2 regions of the Streptomyces sp. NPDC059567 genome follow, and region 1 is predicted to be linked to the other one. Evidence: predicted binding sites of a transcription regulator. Region 1 holds the regulator's gene; the other holds the start of a gene.

The links. The regulator HrcA, encoded in region 1, represses chaperone genes, less so after heat shock. The targets are predictions, from matches to a motif close to TTNGCACTCNGNNNNNCNGAGTGCNAA.
Region 2: groES (co-chaperone GroES) is a predicted target of HrcA. The motif match lies at 2,319-2,345, and genes of this name have one in related genera.

The regions. Positions count from the first base shown of each region.
Region 1 is NZ_JBHWBS010000118.1:17,248-20,652, forward strand. It holds gene ACFVZW_RS33130 (DUF3097 domain-containing protein) at 1-654, opposite strand, end outside; gene ACFVZW_RS33135 (MBL fold metallo-hydrolase) at 665-1,393, opposite strand; gene hrcA (heat-inducible transcriptional repressor HrcA) at 1,544-2,563, shown strand; gene dnaJ (molecular chaperone DnaJ) at 2,564-3,405, shown strand, end outside.
Region 2 is NZ_JBHWBS010000085.1:13,635-17,039, reverse strand. It holds gene ACFVZW_RS28845 (ester cyclase) at 1-38, shown strand, start outside; gene groL (chaperonin GroEL) at 123-1,745, opposite strand; gene groES (co-chaperone GroES) at 1,864-2,172, opposite strand; gene ACFVZW_RS28830 (hypothetical protein) at 2,370-2,654, opposite strand; gene ACFVZW_RS28825 (polysaccharide deacetylase family protein) at 2,651-3,405, opposite strand, start outside.

The DNA.
Region 1 (3,405 bases):
CTTCCAGTCCTGGCCTCGGGGGATCACCGGCCACGCCGGGATGCCCACCGACGACGGCTTCACCGCCTCCCAGACGTCGATGTACGGGTGGCCCACGATCAGCACGTCCGGGGACGAGACCTGGGCCGCGATGCGGGACTCCTTCGAGCCCGGAACCAGGTGGTCGACCAGGATGCCCAGGCGCGCGTCCGCCGCCGGGGCGAAGTCCGCGACGATGGCCGGGAGGTCGTCGATGCCCTCCAGGTACTCCACCACCACGCCCTCGATGCGCAGGTCGTCGCCCCAGACCCGTTCCACCAGCTCGGCGTCGTGGCGGCCCTCCACGTAGATCCGGCCCGCCCGCGCCACCCGGGCCCGTGCGCCGGGGACCGCGATCGAGCCCGAGGCCGTGCGACTCGGGCGGGTCGGAGCGGCCGACGGGCGGGTCAGCGTCACCACCTTGCCCTCCAGCAGGAAGGCCCTCGGTTCCAGCGGGAACGCGCGGTGCTTGCCGAAGCGGTCCTCCAGGGTCACCGTGCCCGCCTCGCAGCGGATCACCGCCCCGCAGAAGCCCGTCGAGACCTCCTCGACGACGAGGTCCACCTCCGCCGGCACCTCCGGCACGGGCGCGGAGCGCTTCCAAGGGGGCGTCAGGTCCGGGTTGTAGCTGCGCATTCGGGCGACGTTATGCGACGGAGAAGCGTCGTGCCAGCTCATCCCGCTGACGCCGTACGAACGCCGCGTCCACCACCGCCCCGTGCCCCGGGACGTACACCGCGTCCTCCCCGCCCAGCGCCAGCAGCCGGTCCAGCGCCGCCGGCCAGCGCCGGCCGATCGCGTCCCGGCCCGCCTGCGGCTCGCCCGACTCCTCGACCAGGTCGCCGCAGAAGACGATCTCCGCGCCATCGGTGTCGGGGACCAGGAGCGCCAGGTCGTGGCCCGAATGCCCCGGCCCGACATTGGCCAGCAGCACCTGTCGGCCGCCCAGATCCAGCGTCCACTCGCCCGACACCGTGTGGCGGGGGAGGACGAGGACGTCCACGGCCTCCGTCGCCGCCGACTCCTCGACCCCGTGACGCACCGCGGACACCCGCAGCACCTCCCGCTCCCGCCGCAGCAGCTCGTCCAGGCCCACGGCTCCGTACACCTCCGCTCCCGCGAAGACCGCCGTGCCCAGCACATGATCGAAATGGGGGTGGCTCAGTGCGATGTGCGTCACTCTCCGGCCGCCCGTGAGGGCCTCCGCCTGCGCCCGCAGCTCCGCGCCCTCGGCGAGCGTGGAGCCCGTGTCGTACAGCAGGACGCCCTTCTCCCCGAGCACCAGGCCCACCGTGGCGTCCCAGCCCGGCAGCCGCCGCCTGCCGACGCCGTCGCCGAGCCGCTCCCAGCCGCACTCTTCCCAATCGACATCCATACGGCGACGCTATCCGCTACGACCCGGCGACCCAGCCTCCTTGCCAGGAGCGATGCCCGCCGCCGTACACTGGCCGGGGGATTCCTGGCACTCGAACAGGGCGAGTGCCAAAAGGGGAGCAATCCGATACGACAGCTGGAGGTGTGCGCGATGCTCAGTGAACGCAGACTCGAGGTGCTGCGCGCCATCGTCCAGGACTATGTCGGGACGGAGGAGCCGGTCGGCTCCAAGGCGCTCACGGAGCGCCACAAGCTCGGCGTCTCGCCCGCCACCGTGCGCAACGACATGGCCGTCCTGGAGGACGAGGGCTACATCGCCCAGCCCCACACCAGTGCCGGACGCATCCCGACCGACAAGGGCTACCGCCTCTTCGTCGACAAGCTCGCCGGCGTGAAGCCGCTGTCGACGCCCGAGCGGCGCGCCATCCACAACTTCCTCGACGGCGCGGTCGACCTCGACGACGTCGTCGGGCGCACGGTCCGGCTGCTCGCGCAGCTGACCCGTCAGGTCGCCGTCGTGCAGTACCCGTCGCTGACCCGCTCGACGGTCCGGCACGTGGAGCTGCTCTCGCTCGCCCCCGCCCGCCTGATGCTCGTGCTGATCACGGACACCGGCCGGGTCGAGCAGCGGATGATCGACTGCCCCGCGCCGTTCGGCGAGACCTCGCTGGCGGACCTGCGGGCCCGGCTCAACAGCCGGGTCGTCGGCCGCCGTTTCGCGGACGTGCCGCAGCTGGTGCAGGATCTTCCGGAGTCGTTCGAGGAGACGGAGGACCGCGGCACGGTGTCGACGGTGCTCGCGACCCTCCTCGAAACCCTGGTGGAGGAGCATGAGGAGCGGCTGATGATCGGCGGCACCGCCAATCTCACCCGCTTCGGCCATGACTTCCCCCTCACGATCAGGCCTGTGCTCGAGGCGCTGGAGGAGCAGGTCGTGCTCCTCAAGCTGCTCGGCGAGGCCAAGGACTCGGGCATGACCGTACGGATCGGGCACGAGAACGCCCATGAGGGGCTCACCTCCACGTCCGTCGTCGCGGTCGGCTACGGTTCGGGCGACGAGGCAGTCGCCAAACTCGGCGTGGTCGGACCGACCCGCATGGACTACCCCGGAACGATGGGAGCGGTACGCGCAGTGGCACGTTACGTCGGACAGATCCTGGCGGAGTCGTAAGTGGCCACGGACTACTACGCCGTACTCGGCGTACGCCGCGACGCGTCCCAGGACGAGATCAAGAAGGCATTCCGGCGGCTCGCGCGCGAGCTGCACCCGGATGTGAATCCCGATCCGAAGACGCAGGAGCGCTTCAAGGAGATCAACGCCGCCTACGAGGTGTTGTCGGACCCGCAGAAGAAGCAGGTCTACGACCTCGGAGGCGACCCGCTGTCCGCGTCCGGCGGCGGCGGTGGAGCCGGGGGCTTCGGCCAGGGCGGCTTCGGGAACTTCTCGGACATCATGGACGCGTTCTTCGGTACGGCGTCGCAGCGTGGGCCGCGCTCGCGCACGCGCCGCGGCCAGGACGCCATGATCCGGCTGGAGATCGACCTCAACGAGGCCGCCTTCGGCACGACCAAGGACATCCAGGTCGACACGGCCGTCGTCTGTACGACGTGCTCGGGCGAGGGCGCCGCGCCCGGCACCTCCGCGCAGACCTGTGACATGTGTCGCGGTCGCGGCGAGGTCTCGCAGGTGACCCGGTCCTTCCTGGGCCAGGTCATGACCTCCCGTCCCTGCCCCCAGTGCCAGGGCTTCGGCACCGTCGTCCCGACCCCGTGCCCCGAGTGCGCGGGCGACGGGCGGGTCCGCTCGCGCCGCACGCTGACCGTGAAGATCCCGGCCGGTGTCGACAACGGCACGCGCATCCAGCTCGCTGGCGAGGGCGAGGTCGGTCCGGGTGGCGGTCCGGCCGGTGACCTGTACGTCGAGATCCACGAGATCCCGCACGAGGTCTTCCAGCGCCGGGGCGACGACCTGCACTGCACGGTCACGATCCCGATGACGGCGGGTGCGCTCGG
Region 2 (3,405 bases), on a different contig from region 1:
TCGGGCTCATGGGGCAGCTCGGCGCCGTGGAGGCGTAGGGCAGCCCGAGATGTTCCCGGGAAACACCGAGGCCCGGTGCCCCCGCGACGGGGACACCGGGCCTCGGCTCTCAGCCGGGTGCCTCAGTGGGAGTGGCCGTGGCCGTGGCCCGCGTCCGCCGGCTCCTCTTCCTTCTTCTCCACCACGAGGGTCTCGGTGGTGAGGAGGAGGGAGGCGATCGAGGCGGCGTTCTCCAGCGCGGAGCGCGTCACCTTCACCGGGTCGATGACGCCGGCCTTGACCAGGTCGCCGTACTCGCCGGTGGCGGCGTTGAAGCCCTGGCCCTTGTCGAGCTCGGCGACCTTCGAGGTGATGACGTAGCCCTCGAGGCCGGCGTTCTCGGCGATCCAGCGCAGCGGCTCGACGGCGGCCTTGCGGACGACCGCGACACCGGTGGCCTCGTCGCCGGTCTTGCCGAGGTTGCCCTCGAGGACCTTGACGGCGTGGACCAGAGCGGAGCCACCACCGGAGACGATGCCCTCCTCGACCGCGGCGCGGGTCGCGGAGATGGCGTCCTCCAGACGGTGCTTCTTCTCCTTCAGCTCCACCTCGGTGGCGGCGCCGACCTTGATCACGCACACGCCGCCGGCCAGCTTCGCGAGGCGCTCCTGGAGCTTCTCGCGGTCCCAGTCGGAGTCCGTGGACTCGATCTCGGCCTTGATCTGGTTGACGCGACCCGCGAGCTCGTCGGCGTTGCCGCCGCCCTCGACGATGGTGGTGTCGTCCTTGGTGATCGTCACGCGACGGGCGGTGCCCAGCACGTCCAGACCGGCCTGGTCGAGCTTGAGGCCGACCTCCTCGGCGATGACGGTGGCACCGGTGAGGGTGGCCATGTCGCCGAGCATCGCCTTGCGGCGGTCGCCGAAGCCCGGGGCCTTGACGGCCACGGCGTTGAACGTGCCACGGATCTTGTTGACGACCAGGGTCGACAGGGCCTCGCCCTCGACGTCCTCGGCGATGATCAGCAGCGGCTTGGAGGAGCCGGCCTGGATGACCTTCTCGAGGAGCGGCAGCAGGTCCTGGATCGAGGAGATCTTGCCCTGGTGGATCAGGATGTACGGGTCGTCGAGGACGGCCTCCATACGCTCCTGGTCGGTCACCATGTACGGGGACAGGTAGCCCTTGTCGAAGGCCATGCCCTCGGTGAAGTCGAGCTCCAGGCCGAAGGTGTTGGACTCCTCGACGGTGATGACACCGTCCTTGCCGACCTTGTCCATCGCCTCGGCGATGAGCTCGCCGACCTGCTGGTCCTGCGCGGAGAGCGCGGCCACGGCGGCGATGTCGGACTTGTCCTCGATCGGACGGGCGGTCGCGAGCAGCTCGTCGGAGACGGCCTTGACCGCGGCGTCGATGCCCTTCTTCAGGGCGGCCGGGGAGGCACCGGCGGCGACGTTCTTCAGACCCTCGCGGACGAGCGCCTGGGCGAGCACGGTGGCGGTGGTGGTGCCGTCACCCGCGATGTCGTTGGTCTTGGTCGCCACCTCCTTCACCAGCTGGGCACCGAGGTTCTCGTACGGGTCCTCGATCTCGACCTCGCGGGCGATCGTGACACCGTCGTTGGTGATGGTGGGGGCGCCGAACTTCTTGTCGATGACGACGTTGCGACCCTTGGGGCCGATCGTCACCTTCACCGTGTCGGCAAGCTTGTTGACGCCGCGCTCAAGGGCGCGACGGGCGTCCTCGTCGAACTTCAGGATCTTCGCCATGGGAGCGATTCAGCCCTCTCGGAATTCGTGGTGTAACTGGTGAAACGAACTGCGCCCCGGACGCCCGGTGCGGGGTCAGGGGCGCAGCTCAAAGCATCTGCTTCGGCACTTCGGTGAATTACTTCTCGACGATCGCGAGCACGTCGCGAGCCGAGAGGACGAGGTACTCCTCGCCGTTGTACTTCACCTCGGTGCCGCCGTACTTGCTGTACAGCACGATGTCGCCGGCCTTCACGTCGAGCGGCAGGCGCTCGCCGTTCTCGAAGCGGCCCGGGCCCACGGCCAGGACGACGCCCTCCTGGGGCTTCTCCTTGGCGGTGTCCGGGATGACCAGGCCAGAGGCCGTGGTCTGCTCGGCGTCGAGCGGCTGGACCACGATGCGGTCCTCGAGCGGCTTGATGGCAACCTTGGAGCTGGTGGTCGTCACGATCCGACCTCCCCCTTCGGAGATCTCACGGGGTTAACTGTCTGAGGTGGCGACCAGGTGGATCCGTCGTCGCGGGTGCCGGACCTGCCCGTCGCTGTGTTGGCACTCTCCAGTGGGGAGTGCCAGAGCCGAGACTATGACTGCGATTAGCACTCGGTCAAGCGGAGTGCCAATTCAGTGCGGTGTGGCGGCCGGCTTCAGCGCGACGCGACGCTCGGCGCCGGTGCGGCCGGACGCTCGGCCGCCGGTACGAGAACGGCGCCGGGGGCACGATCGTTCCGGACCGCCCGGTCCCGGGCCGCCTGCTTCCGAACCCGCTCCCGAAGGTCCGGCAGGTCCCCGTCCAGGCCCCCGCCGCCCACCCGCTCCGCCGCCTTCCGGCCCAGGCGCTCGATCGGGTCGACCGACGAGGCGCACCCCGTCACCCCCAGGAGCGCGCCGGCGAGCGCGAGACCGGTCGCCAGCCGGCGCGCCCCGGTCACACGTAGTCCTCGAGCTTCGCGACCGCGTACCCCTTGGCGGTGATCGTCTTCATCACGCGCCGGATCATGTCCGCCATGGAGCCCTTCCAGTCCTCCTTGCCCCGGAAGTGCGTGAGCACGATGTCGCCGGGGTGCAGGTCCCGGTCCCACTCACGCCACTCCATCCGGTCGGGGAACGCCTCGGAGGCCCAGAGCGGGACCGCCTTGACCCCGCACGTCCTGGCCGCGCGCAGGGTGTCCTCGTTGTAGTTGCCGTAGGGCGGGCGGAAGAGCGGCGGCCGCTTCCCGTACCGCTCCTCGATGACGTCCTGCATCCCGCAGATCTCGCGCTTCTGCTTGGCGTACGAAAGCCCGGGCAGATAGCGGTGGTTGAGGGTGTGGTTGTGCAGCGAGACGCCGGCGTCCTGCATCTTCTCGAAATAGCCGTAGTCGTCCTTGACGACGTAGTCGCTCAGGAAGGCGCTGTACGGGATCTGCAGCTCGCTCATCATCCGCAGCAGTTCGGGGTCCTTCTCCGCGCCGTCGTCGATCGTCAGGAAGACGACCTTCTCCTTGGTCGGCACGGTGGTGAAGACGGGCGGCAACCCCTCGCCGTCGGTCTCGAAGCCCTTGCGGGTGGTGATCTTCGGCTTCACCTTGGGCGGGGCCGGGGCGTCCAGCGGGGGCCGGTCGAGGCCCCACTTCTTGGCGGCGAGCACGCGGGCGGCACGCTGCTTGCGGACCTTCTCGACGTACGCGTCGAGAGCTCCCG